Regions from separate parts of the Paenibacillus sp. FSL K6-2524 genome, predicted to be linked through region 3. Evidence: riboswitches for the same ligand, from Rfam matches in the RefSeq annotation. Region 3 holds a riboswitch; each other region holds the start of a gene.
The links. Region 3 has a riboswitch for cyclic di-AMP ahead of NST85_RS00170 (3D domain-containing protein). Riboswitches for the same ligand answer to the same signal wherever they lie in the genome.

Region 1 (4,294 bases), 5.1 Mb from region 3:
ACGGCTCCTCTCTTTTTTTGTATCAAAGGAGTTCTTCGTTCCTTTCCCGGTGGGTTGAATAGATAAATCACATAAGCAACGATAGCAGGAAGAATAATATAGAACAATCCTGCCACCAAGTTAATCGATCCTCCCATAAAGATGAGGCTAAGTGCCATTAAGATACTATCAAATATTACGTGTGAGAAGACAGCCGCGATGAAGCCATAACGCAGGAAGATGAAGCTGAATAATAATCCGATAACTCCTAATTCAATAGGACGTGTTATGACAGGATAGATTGGATATAATGTATGTCCGAAAGCCCAGATCATGGTTGTAATGAGACTGGCAACGAATGTGTTACGAACGATCTTTTTGAGCATGGGAATTCCAAACAGACGATATACAGCTTCTTCACCAATACCGGCAACCCAAGCGAGTAAAGGAAATAATAACGGATATAACAGATTGTAAGGTGATTGTGTAGCGTCTGACGTTGACCAGAAATGAATGGTTTTATCCAAGATAACGAATATGATGGACTGTAGACCAAGTAGAATAAAGGCCCAAGCGTAACCATCAGCCATAGAGCTCAGGACATGACGCCCATATCCGGGTTCCTTAGAACGTGCCCACAGATTAAGGCCATTCTTCTTTAATAGACCATCCCCTCCAACAAGTGAGAAGTAGACGGAGGCAGCCATAGTCAAGGTCAGTATACCTTGTACTAGGAATCCGATGATTAGGAATATCGGGTCCACGCCTTCTTTTTGCAGATAGGGAAGCATATTTATTGCACCTATTATAGAGAGTATAAAGTAAAGACTGGATAGAAATATCCCACGCTTAAAAGAAGAATGGGGCCGAGTCTTGGCGCTGAATACGATGGCTAGAATACCAAGTACTAAAGTAAATAAAGCATACCCTCCAAACGTGAGCCAGTATGCTAATCTCGTCTGAGCATCCACGTAGTCGATGTGAGACTCAGGAGTGCTGAAATAGGTCTCCATTGAAGAGACTGCTCCAAACTCGAAGCGGATATCGATGAATCCTTTAGATTTCCCTATTTCGTTGTCTTGAAGTTGATATTGAATCCCGATCTCCTCTTCCCCAGAAGCTAGGATCAATTTATCTTTAGTGAATCCAAATGATTTCAGGTAAGGGGTCGCCAATGCATCTTTTTCTTCCAGACTTAAATTACCTTCTCTAGCTTTGGCCATTAAGGTAGTTGTTGATGATTCGGAGCTTAGTTCAAGCATCAAATCTTTAGTTGAATTGCTAGCGGAAGCAATTTTCTCGAAACCAACGACTTGCCCTGTTGTCATATGCACATCTACTGTTACCGCAGAGTGGATTTCATCAGGATTTTCAAAACGAACGCGGAACAATTCCAAAGGGAACTGTTTATCATAAGTTTTCAGATACGATTCCATTAATTTTTCCTTGGATAAATAACCATAGACCTCTGAATAGGTCTCATATGTAACTAAGGTTTCATTTAAGTTTCCTGAAATACCGAGAGTTGATTCCATAAAGTTTACAGCAGATTGCTTTGCTTCGTCTTTCGAAATGATATTTTTCGTTTGCTCGACTTGAAGTGACTCTGAGACAGTGGTAGGGAGAACTTGTAAGAGTACAAAAATAACGAGTCCTAGTGAGGCCAATATCCAAAGTGTACTCGTTTTTAGTTTGCGTCCGAATGGTTTAACAGCAGCATTCATTATAAAACCCCTTTAAAATGAAATTTTATTCAAATTTAGATCAATTCGCTTCATATTCGTCTCAGTAAAGATAACACAGGGTGAAAACATTCGCCATAAGTGAGAACGAAATGTTGAAAAGCCGCAATAACATCGGTAAGGCTTAGCAAAGCTGGGAGAAGGGATGACGTGGAACAGCGTTTCGCCTCTTTTAGGTTTTTTTCAATGTTTTTCATGGAAATGAAGCTTTGTGATAGGGAAGAATAAAGATTATAATCCATTTGACTGAAATGAATGTAAATAAATGAAAATAATATTTGGCCAAATTTCCATGTGAAAATGGGGGAACCAATCTGTAGGGGTGAATTTTACTTCGAATCTTGGATTGAATTATTTCCAGTGATGAAGTGAATAGGGCAACTGTGCATGCCCGAATCCGTCAGCTAACCTCGTAGGCCTTTGCAGCAGGAGCCCAACCACCGCAAGGCATTGGATTTCCAGTGTCTTTTTTTATTGTTCTTTTTATTAACGTGATGAGGTGAACATGTGTTGTCTAAATGGTTTAAACTTTCCCCGCCGCGGATATTGGTGTTCGGATTTGCCGCGATAATTATGGTCGGAGCGCTATTATTGATGCTCCCAATTGCGAGTACAACAGGTGAAACACTCCCCTTTGTTGATGCACTCTTTACGGCAACTTCGGCTACATGTGTAACGGGATTGATCGTGGTTGATACGGGAACCCATTTCACTACCTTTGGCCAGGTCGTAATTATGCTCCTGATTCAGGTCGGGGGCTTAGGTTTTATGACTATGGCAACCTTATTCACTTTTGCACTCAAGCGAAAAATTTCATTGAAAGATCGATTGGTACTCCAGGAAGCAATGAATCAAAACTCAATGGAGGGTATTGTTCGTCTAATCCGTAAAGTATTGATGTATTCGTTAGTGATTGAGTCTTGTGCGGCGTTAGTCTATACGATTCGTTGGGCCTTCGATATGCCTTGGGGTCGAGCTATTTACTTTGGTATCTTTCATGCGGTTGCAATGTTTAATAATGCTGGCTTTGATCTATTTGGTGGGTATCAGAGTTTAACGATGTATGTAGGGGATCCTATCGTCAATTTCGTCACGATGTTCTTAATCGTCGCCGGTGGTATTGGCTTTATCGTGATGTCCGATTTAATCGACTTCCGTCGCCGCCGTAGATTATCGCTTCATTCTAAGGTGGTATTAACGATGACAACTACACTTATCCTAATTGGTGCGCTTGTGATCTTTATATTTGAATTTACAAACCCTAAGACGCTTGAACCCCTGAGCTGGGGTGTAAAGATATGGAGCGCATTCTTCCAGTCCGTCACACCACGTACGGCGGGAGCAAATACACTGGACATTGCTGCGTTACGACAAGCAACACAGTTCTTTATGATCATTCTGATGTTCATCGGTGCGTCACCTGGTTCCACAGGGGGCGGGATAAAGACGACAACGTTCACTATACTTGTTGGTGCTGTCCTTTCAATGATCCGTGGACGGGAAGACCTGGTATTGTTTAAGTACCGTCTGGCACAAGAACGAATATTCAAGGCTGTGACGATCACGATGTTGTCGTTATTTCTCGTCATTGTTGTCTCCATGATATTATCCACTACTGAGGATGTTAGTTTTTTGAGTATACTATTCGAGGCAACATCCGCATTTGGTACAGTAGGGCTATCGATGGGGATTACAGGTAAACTGACGCTCATTGGTAAAATTATAATTAGCTTCACCATGTTTGCTGGAAGGCTTGGGCCTTTAACGTTAGCTTATGCACTGGGACCAAAAAAGGGTAAAGAACTTTATCGCTATCCAGAAGGTAAAATGATTATTGGATAAGGGGATTGACGAAAAAAATGAAAAAGCAGCAGTTTGTAGTGATTGGACTTGGACGGTTTGGTTCTAGCCTCGCATTGGAATTGATGGATCTCGGGTACGAGGTTCTCGGGATTGATCATAACGAAGAAATAGTTAATGAACTCAGTAATCGTCTTACGCATGCCGTAGTGGCAGATACCACGGAAGAAGAGGTACTTAAGTCGTTAGGAGTTCGCAATTTTGATTGTGGCATCGTGGCCATGGGTAGTGATATTCAGCGGAGTATCCTAACCGCGATCTTATTGAAGGATTTAGGAATCAAAACCGTAGTTGCTAAGGCCATCTCTGTTTTACATGGACGGGCACTTGAGCGACTCGGAGTGGATCGTGTGATTTTTCCAGAACGTGATATGGGGATTCGGGTTGCTCACCAGCTTGTGAATCCGAATTTACTGGATTTTATTGAATTATCCAAAGAATACAGTATTGTCGAAATGATAGTTCCAGCTTGTCTTGAAAGTAAGAGTATTGGCGAGCTTAATCCACGCGTTCGGTTTGGATGCAGTATCGTAGCTATTCATAAAAAAAGCGGAATTATCGTAGCTCCGACCGCTATGGACCAATTGATTACGGGCGACATTATGGTAATTATAGGATCTAATAAAAATATTGAGGACTTTAAAGCTGTCATTAATGAAGATTAGTTATGATCCTATGGTTGGAGTGTGACTGAAATGGAATCGGCTGTAGGT
Region 2 (4,294 bases), 460 kb from region 3:
GCTGCCATGCTGTCATCTTGAGTGATAATTACAATTTCAGCATTCGTGATACCTGGCAATGATCTAGTCATCATGGATGAGTGGTAGGCAACAATTTTCATACCTGCTTTCAATTCTACTTGACCACCAAGTATAGAGATCACTTTAGTATCTTCCGAGATATTCAAAATGACATCGTTTTGACGAGAGTTGTCAGAACCTACATTTACATATACTTGGTCTTTTGCTACATCGTCTGTTGCAGAGATTGTACCCTCAATTTTGTTGGTTGCTTCTGCCTTAACGACGATTTTGTCAGCATGTGTTTGGCCTGGGAAGCTAAGTGCCATCACTGGACCATAGTAAGCATCAACACGAACATCAGCTTTCAATGCATCTTTAGTTAATGTATTACCTTCTTCGTCAACGATTTGAGTTTTCTCATCAACGGAAAGCATGACATAATCGGTTCCGCCTTGTTTCATTGCGCTTCCGATCAAAGTGATTCTGTGATCCTCTACATTTGTAATAATACCGTTCGTACCGGCAACCTCCTCTTGAACGGACTCTTCTACTTCTGTATTCACCACGACATAGTTGGTTGTGGATTGAGCTGGAATGCTCATAGTTACAGCAGGTCCATAAAATGCTTTGACACTCATGCCAACTTTGATATCAGCGGCTTTGATGGCTTTACCATTTTGATCAATAATTACAGCTTTGTTGGCAAAGTGTAATACCATCGTGTCCTCGTTCGAGTTATAGATGTCTTTACCTGTTACAACAATTCCGTTTTCTTGCACTTCGGTTACCTTACCGTCAATTCCAGTGAAGCTTTGGTCTTGAACAATAAGTGTCAATGCGGTTCCGCGTGCTGGAATACTTTTTGTGATACTAGGACTGTAAAATGCTTTAACGGCTTTCTTCTCATCCATAATCGTTTGTAGAGCTACGCGTTTACCTTTAGAATCTATAATTTTAGTATCTTTAGTGATGGAAAGAACGATTTCGCTTTGATCGGATGGTGTAACACCACGACCTGTTACGGTAATGAACTTGCCGGTTTTATCATTTGTAAAGTCAGTAATTTGCCCCATAGTACCTGAAATCACTTTGAGTTGGCTCAGAATGTTACCAAGGCTAATTTGTCCGTAATGAGCTGGTGCAGCGGTTGGGATGCTTTGTGCATTTGCTGCCACTGGCATAGCTGCCATCGTTAGAATAGATGCTGTTGCTATTACTTTATACATTTTGTTCATTTGTCATACCTCCATTATTTGTGTAGATATTCAACCTAGGTGCTTGGAAAGTTAATTTAAGCCAAATAGGCTTGTTTATATAATTCTAGACGGTGAGGTCCCGTGAAATGTTGCAGTTTGTATGGGAATCTCTTTAGATTTCATATATTTACTATGGGTATATGTGTATCAATTAACATTAATTTAGAAGTGATTCGAGTTGGGATCCATGTTACGATTTGGACGTACCAAAAATCATGCCGAAGCCCATTCGGGCACGGGGGAACCATTTATTGGGGTGAAGTCGCAAGCATGTGACAAGGGGAATCCACTTTGACCCGAACCCGTCAGCTAACCTCGTAGGCTACAAAGGGAGAGATTTATTTTATGAAGTACAAGTTTAAAAATATGGTTATCACCGGAGCTCTTATTCTAGCACCAGTTCTAGCGGCAAGCCCGACAATGGCTGCTCCGAAAGATGTGGCTACTCAGGTTCCGAATTTTAATATGATAAACATTGAAAGCTACGGCTTTTATTTTAATACTCAGAACTGGTCTGAGCTTTTGGATAAGCTAGGACTTAATATTAAGCCTGTTATCTCACAACCAGATGTTACATTACCGGACAATAGCAAGCCTGAATCTAGTACTCCGGAATCTAGCAAACCGGAAACTAGTGATCCGGTGAAACCAAGTACTCCAGTAGAACCGAGTACTCCAGTAGTGCCAAGCACTCCAGTGAAACCAAGTACACCAGCACCAGAACCATCAAATCCTGGAACAGGAACGGATAATGGGGATCAAGCTGTGAAGGATGATTTTGCTGCACAAGTGGTTGATCTAGTGAACCAAGAACGTGCTAAGGTAGGACTTCAACCTTTGAAATCCGATTCTGCACTTACTAATGTCGCGATGCTGAAAGCGAAAGATATGTATAACAACAATTATTTCGACCATAATTCGCCGACTCTTGGATCTCCGTTTGATTTGATGAACGCGCAAGGTATTCAATATCGTACGGCTGGTGAGAATATTGCCAAAGGGCAACGTACACCAGCAGAAGTGATGAATGCATGGATGAATAGCGATGGTCACCGTAAAAACATTCTAAGTGCTAATTACACTACAATCGGTGTAGCGTACTATAATGGTGTGTGGGTACAAGAATTTATCGGATAATAATAACTTTGGAATGGAAGCCTGCAGGTATACCTGCGGGCTTTTTTTGTGTTAAAAATGACGACAAAGTTAACGTTTTGAGCCACTTTAAAACAATAAATAATAATCCTATGTAAATACCTATGTTATATGTGAAATGTGGCGCAAAATGTGGTATGTTAATGTAAATTGTGTTAAAACGGGAGCGGTTTCTAATGAAAGTGAGCATTTTCGATGTTGCCAAAAAGTCGGGTCTGTCGGTCGTTACGGTATCCAGGGTATTGAATAATGCGACATCTGTACGGCCGAAGAATAGGGAACGAGTATTACAGGCGATGAAAGACCTGGATTACCGCCCGAATGCATCTGCTCGAAGCCTGGCAAGTGGCAAAACCGGTATTATCGGGCTAATGTTGAACACATTACATGATACTGTTCTTGATGCTGTAATTACGGAGATTAACGATTACTTAGCGGAGCATGATTATTTCTTGGCGCTTTCTATTTCACAGCATGAAGACACATTCCACCGTTCCTTATTTCAGGAAGATCGGGTAGATGGAGTGATCTTGTTGTCTCCAACAGATCCGGACATGTATATAATGGAACTTAAGAAGAGAAAAATCCCTTTTGTCATCCTGGATAATCAGCAGCGTACTCCTTCGGCCCCTTCAGTTATTATAAACAATTTCAAAGGTGGCTATGATGCGACAAAGCATCTGATCGATCTTGGGCATACTGAGATTGCTCACGTAAGTGGACCTAGCCTAGTCACAAGTAGCGAGGATCGGGAGAAAGGGTATTTGTTTGCGCTCGAAGAGGCAGGACTGAAGCCATTTGGTATTGAACAAGGGAATTTCAATATTCCCTCAGGTTACAATGTCGCGAGGCGTTGGATTGAATCGGGCACGTTACCTACTGCGGTTTTCGCAGCAGATGATTTTATGGCGATTGGTGTAATGGATGCATTTAAGAATGAGGGAATCCGAATTCCCCAAGATGTATCGATTGTTGGATTTGATGACCAAGTATATGCCGATGAGTTTCATCCATCATTGACGACGATTCGTGTACCATTCAAAAAGATCGGGAGGCAGGGCGTAAATATCCTGCTGAATTTAATCAAGGATCCGTCCAAACGAAATGCGACTGTGGAACTTGATCCGAAGTTAATTGTGAGAGAATCCTCAGGGGTGCCACGGCACTCTTCATAAATAAACAGAATTCAAGCATAATGCCAAATGGGATAAGCTTTATATCTGGAGTCTTCTAGGTTGCTACTTTTGTAGTATACCTGAAGGCTCCTTTTTTATTTGTATAATTAATAATCATTTCATGAACGCAATATGGTGTCGCAGGGTGTGTGGTTATGTCTTATTATTATGCAAAAAAGGATGCTTGCACAAAGTGTAAGTTTAACCGTTTAAACTTAAAAGCATATATTTTGTGATTATTTACACCTTCTATTTTTATAAAATAGTGCAGTTTTTGTGTAGGAAAAGGCGGAATCGTATTAAAAAGGAGTATTGAACAAAGATGAAGACTATTGTGTTATATAACATAACATAAAAGAATGGATTAAGACAATGATAATGAAATTAGGTTGGGTTTTAATAAAAATATAACGTTATATGTAATGTAATTATGTTGAGTTCATCAAAAAGATATTTAAATCATCGTATTTAGTATTATTGGATCTATATTGTTAGACGATAATTAGAATACATGACATCGATAAAGCGCTTTAATTTATTATTTAATCGAAAAACTCAGTTTATTTTTAAAAAGGTATTGTCAAACATCATGAATATGATTATTATAAGCTCATAACATATAAAGTTAAAGCCCTTTAACTTTATGAACAACATCTTGGTAAAGCAAAATAAAAAAGGGGAGGGATTGTAAGGATGAAATTATCT
Region 3 (4,294 bases):
CCGCTTCACTGGCTTCACCAACGACTTCACTGCGTACATTAGCTAGGGCCTCACGTATGACCTCAGGAGAAGCATTCTCGACGCCGATATCTCCCCGCTTCGTCGCATCTGCTTCCCGCAGGAAGGCATGCTTACAGCCAGGCACCCGATTGGCTACAATTTTGCGGATGCGCTCACCGGCATGATCAGGGTCAGTAAAAATAATAACACCACGTCGCTCCTGTGCTAGGGCTATCTTCCGCAGTGTCATTTCGTTAATTGCAGAGCCACCGGTTTCAATCGTATCTGCTTCTAAGGCACGTTTCACAGCAACCGTATCGTCCCGGCCCTCCACCACAATGATCTCTTTGATCATGTACTCTCTTCCTTCCTTATCACAACAAAAAGAAGAGGATAAATCCTCTTCTTGAACTTAAGCTTATTTATTAACATAATATTATCCGATTCCCTACCCAATGTAAAACTAGATCTCTAGTTTAACTCAGGCTTGGTAGGACCAATGACATAGACTGTACGACCCTTCTTGCGGCCAAATTGATTGGCTGCCTTCAAGCTATCGTAATAGACGTCCATTTTATTACCTTTAATTGCACCACCCGTATCCTCGGCACGACGGAAGCCAACACCTTCGATATAGACCCACCATCCCATCGGGACAACGCTCTTATCTACAGCAATTGTTCTTCCCTCTTTCACACGAGTACCGGAAGCTGTCTTCGTACCAATACCGTCTTCCTCGGCAGAATAGGCGGTAAGAGTGACGTTCTTCAGCACTTTTTTATATTTAAACGAGACGCCACCTTTGGTCGTTAGTCCACTAATATCAACCTTATCACCGGTCCGAGTGATACTGGCAGACAGAACGGCTGTTGGTTTCTTTGTACCAACGGCTATCACTTTCGGTTGAGCGGTCTTAGAGACCTCTTTACCGAGCCACTGCTTAGATACAAAAATTCCGTCTTCATATACTTTCTCTATGTTGTGGGTAACTAAACCTTTGCTTCCCTGCTGGATGACCTTAGTCTTCCCCTTAAGCAGATCTGGATCAGAGGTCTTCACGATGGTGAATGGTACAGCCTCTTGAGTTTGAACCAGTTGCTTGTTAACCCGGACAATCCGAATCTCCAAATTGGACTTAAGCTCACTACTCAAAGCAGGGGTAATTTTATCTATGGGGTCCAAGGAAACACCTAGTTCCTTGATAGCACCCTCTACGTCTTTCTGAGTTGTAAAATGTGTCTTGGTTGTTCCGTCCACAGTAAGCTTTACGGGAACGGCTCTCACAACGGAAATTGCAAGTGGACTTGAAACTTTGTCCTCCGGATTCAATAAAATGGAGTGTTCATCCAACACCTCATTCATTAGCGAGTGCTGTGTCTCTACTGATCCCATCTCACCGTCTTTTGCCAAGGCGACATTCTTCTTGTCTTGGCTATTCAAACCAATCAGTGTGACAACTGCAGCGATCACGAACAAGCTAATTACAGAAATCCGACGTAAATTTTCAGGCTTCCAATGCATTGCGTAAGACATGCTGGATGAGCGTGATTCATGGGTCTCCTTTTTGTGGAAAATGCCCATATCTTCTCTCCTCCTTCATAGCCCCGCCGTCTAAGTCGATATAAGATACATTTGACGTGACTATTATTCATTTGTACGAAATGCATAAACAACTGCATTCCGCATCCTGCCCCAGTCCGGTCGGCATAGGTCATCCTCCTGTTAAACAAGAGTATGATGTGCCTATTACATTTATTCAAAAACAAAAGAAGCCTAAAGAAAGAGTTAGAGGAACTCCTTCGTGGCTTCCGCATGTCATGATGTAATAGGATGCACGAGTTGCCTCTCTTGAGACGCTTACGAGGTTAGCTGTCGGATTCGGACGCAGAGAGCCGCCCTTTCTCAGTACATTCGCTCATGGCGCAATGACCTCGAATTCACCCCAAAGACCCATAAAGAAATCAATTACGAGAGGATCGGTATACGAACCCTGATCAATCTACGTATCGGTTCCCCCGTTCTCCATTAAGGAGATTCAGCGAGACTGGTTCATGGAAACATGTGATCGAAGACGTCCCATTAGTTTCCAGATGGACACCGAATTCGATTACTGAAAAGATTCTATCCTGTTTCGATGCATGTTGTAAAGCATCAATCAACCACGTTTCTTTTAAAATATGGTTAATTTTTTGTAATATTCTCGCTTTAAACAGTTAAAAAGTATTAATCTTTCCCGTTTACTCACTTTTTCAGCTCTTTTACTCTCGAATTCATCTAATCCCAAATAGTCCCAGCGCATTTTGAGTTGTTATTTCAGCGATTTCTTCGAAGGACATGCCTTTTATCTCAGCTGCAGCTTCTGCAACTAGACGAACATGTGCAGACTCATTTCTTTTACCACGATATGGGTGTGGTGTTAAATATGGGGAGTCCGTTTCGATCAATAATCGATCCATCGGTGTCTGTGCTAAGACCTCTTTTGGCTGTTTGGCATTTTTAAACGTAATGGGGCCACCAAACGACAAATGAAACCCCATATCCAGACACATTTTAGCAATTTCCCAGCTTCCGGAGAACGAGTGCATCACTCCGCCAACCTCACTTGCCTTCTCTTCACGTAAAATCCGAACCACATCTTCATGTGCATCCCGGTTGTGAATGCAGATTGGCATGCCCAAACTCCGAGCCAGTCCAATTTGATTACGGAGTACCGTATGTTGTACATCCTTAGGTGAAGTATCCCAATAATAATCGAGGCCTATTTCGCCGATCGCAACTACCTTTTCGTGGGCACATAATTCGGCGATCCAGTCCAAGTCACCTTCTTGCATCGTAATCGCATCCTGTGGATGCCAACCAACAGCTGCATAAATGAAGTCATGAGCCTCCGCAAGCTTCATTGTTGTCGGGATCGTCTCCCGATTAAAACCGATATTGATCATTCGAGTAACACCTTGCTCCAGTGCCCTTGTAATCGTTTCCTCGCGGTCTTCATCAAACTGAATTGCATCCAAATGAGTATGAGTATCGAATAGCATTCTGCTAATCCTCCTAATTATGTCTGTAATTGAAACAAATCCGCAATTTCCTGGGGAAGCTTATCTAACACAGGGGTCAATTTATTATCCGGAAAGTACAAATGAAATTTACCCCGATGAAGTCCACTGATTGACCGAACAATATCCGATACCTCAGAAATTTCTCGCAACTGATCTTGACGATCCAAGAGTAGTATTTGTTTCTCCCTAAATTTCCCGTCAGGTCGAAAAACATCATACGGCAGATCAGTGGGAAAATCAATTTCCAAGTCGTAATCTGGGTTAAGTCCCACTTTTGCAAAAGCGTGCCGTATTTCTTCTATCATTTCCTTATCAAGGGATTCAGTTTCTACATATTTATACAATTTACGGTCCATAAATCGGGAACAAAGATCACTAAGTAAATCATCCTTCTCATTTCTCCATTGCATAAATGCAGTTTGAATGAGCGCCTCATCTAATAGTAGATACTCCTGCACAGTTAATTCACGTTTGAATAGGCCTGGCAATGGATCAGGTAAAAAAGCGAAGGAATGCCCACTCTTATACAATTCCTTAGCTCGGCGAAGAATTTGCCTTAGGATGATCTCTGAACTACGGGTAACGGGATGAAAATAAACCTGCCAATACATCTGGTAACGGGACATCAAATAATCTTCCACCGCATGCATTCCTGATTCCTTCACAACAACCCTACCTTGAAATGGCCGGAGCATCCGTAATATTCGGTCCATATCAATGGTGCCATAATTTACACCCGTAAAATAAGCGTCCCTGAGCAAATAATCCATTCGATCCGCATCAAGCGGGCTTGAGACCAAGTTAACAACGATCGGTTTGTCATAATCTTTACGAATGACGGATGCCACTTTGGCCGGGAAATCATCACCCAATCTTCTTAATACTGAAGCAACCTCACTATCTCCGAGCAATATTTTACAAGTCCAATCCTCATGGTCCATTTGAAATGCCTGTTCTATAGAATGAGAAAAGGGACCGTGCCCAAGATCATGGAGCAATGCCGCACAAAGAGCAACCAATCGCTCATCCCTTGGCCAATCAGGGTACTTACCCTGTTCAAACTGCGAGATGATTCGACGAGTAATTTCATATACACCTAGAGAATGAGAGAATCGGCTGTGCTCTGCACCATGAAATGTTAAGTAAGATGTGCCAAGCTGCCTGATGCGACGGAGACGTTGAAATTCCGTAGTATTAATGAGAGACCAGATAATTTCATCCTGCACATGTATATA

Region 1: linked by a shared signal. The riboswitch ahead of NST85_RS23650 (TrkH family potassium uptake protein) and the one ahead of NST85_RS00170 (3D domain-containing protein) in region 3 are both predicted to bind cyclic di-AMP.
Region 2: linked by a shared signal. The riboswitch ahead of NST85_RS02125 (CAP domain-containing protein) and the one ahead of NST85_RS00170 (3D domain-containing protein) in region 3 are both predicted to bind cyclic di-AMP.

The regions. Positions count from the first base shown of each region.
Region 1 is NZ_JBBOSP010000001.1:5,114,816-5,119,109, reverse strand. Features, by position in the region: gene NST85_RS23655 (CPBP family intramembrane glutamic endopeptidase) at 1-1,703, opposite strand, end outside; cyclic di-AMP (ydaO/yuaA leader) riboswitch at 1,992-2,155, shown strand; gene NST85_RS23650 (TrkH family potassium uptake protein) at 2,229-3,563, shown strand; gene NST85_RS23645 (potassium channel family protein) at 3,581-4,246, shown strand; gene NST85_RS23640 (cation:proton antiporter) at 4,277-4,294, shown strand, end outside.
Region 2 is NZ_JBBOSP010000001.1:490,706-494,999, forward strand. Features, by position in the region: gene NST85_RS02120 (peptidase) at 1-1,238, opposite strand, end outside; cyclic di-AMP (ydaO/yuaA leader) riboswitch at 1,466-1,598, shown strand; gene NST85_RS02125 (CAP domain-containing protein) at 1,605-2,396, shown strand; gene NST85_RS02130 (LacI family DNA-binding transcriptional regulator) at 2,591-3,589, shown strand; gene NST85_RS02135 (carbohydrate ABC transporter permease) at 4,283-4,294, shown strand, end outside.
Region 3 is NZ_JBBOSP010000001.1:32,860-37,153, reverse strand. Features, by position in the region: gene rnmV (ribonuclease M5) at 1-355, opposite strand, end outside; gene NST85_RS00170 (3D domain-containing protein) at 472-1,581, opposite strand; cyclic di-AMP (ydaO/yuaA leader) riboswitch at 1,839-2,051, opposite strand; gene NST85_RS00165 (TatD family hydrolase) at 2,271-3,038, opposite strand; gene NST85_RS00160 (HD domain-containing protein) at 3,056-4,294, opposite strand, start outside.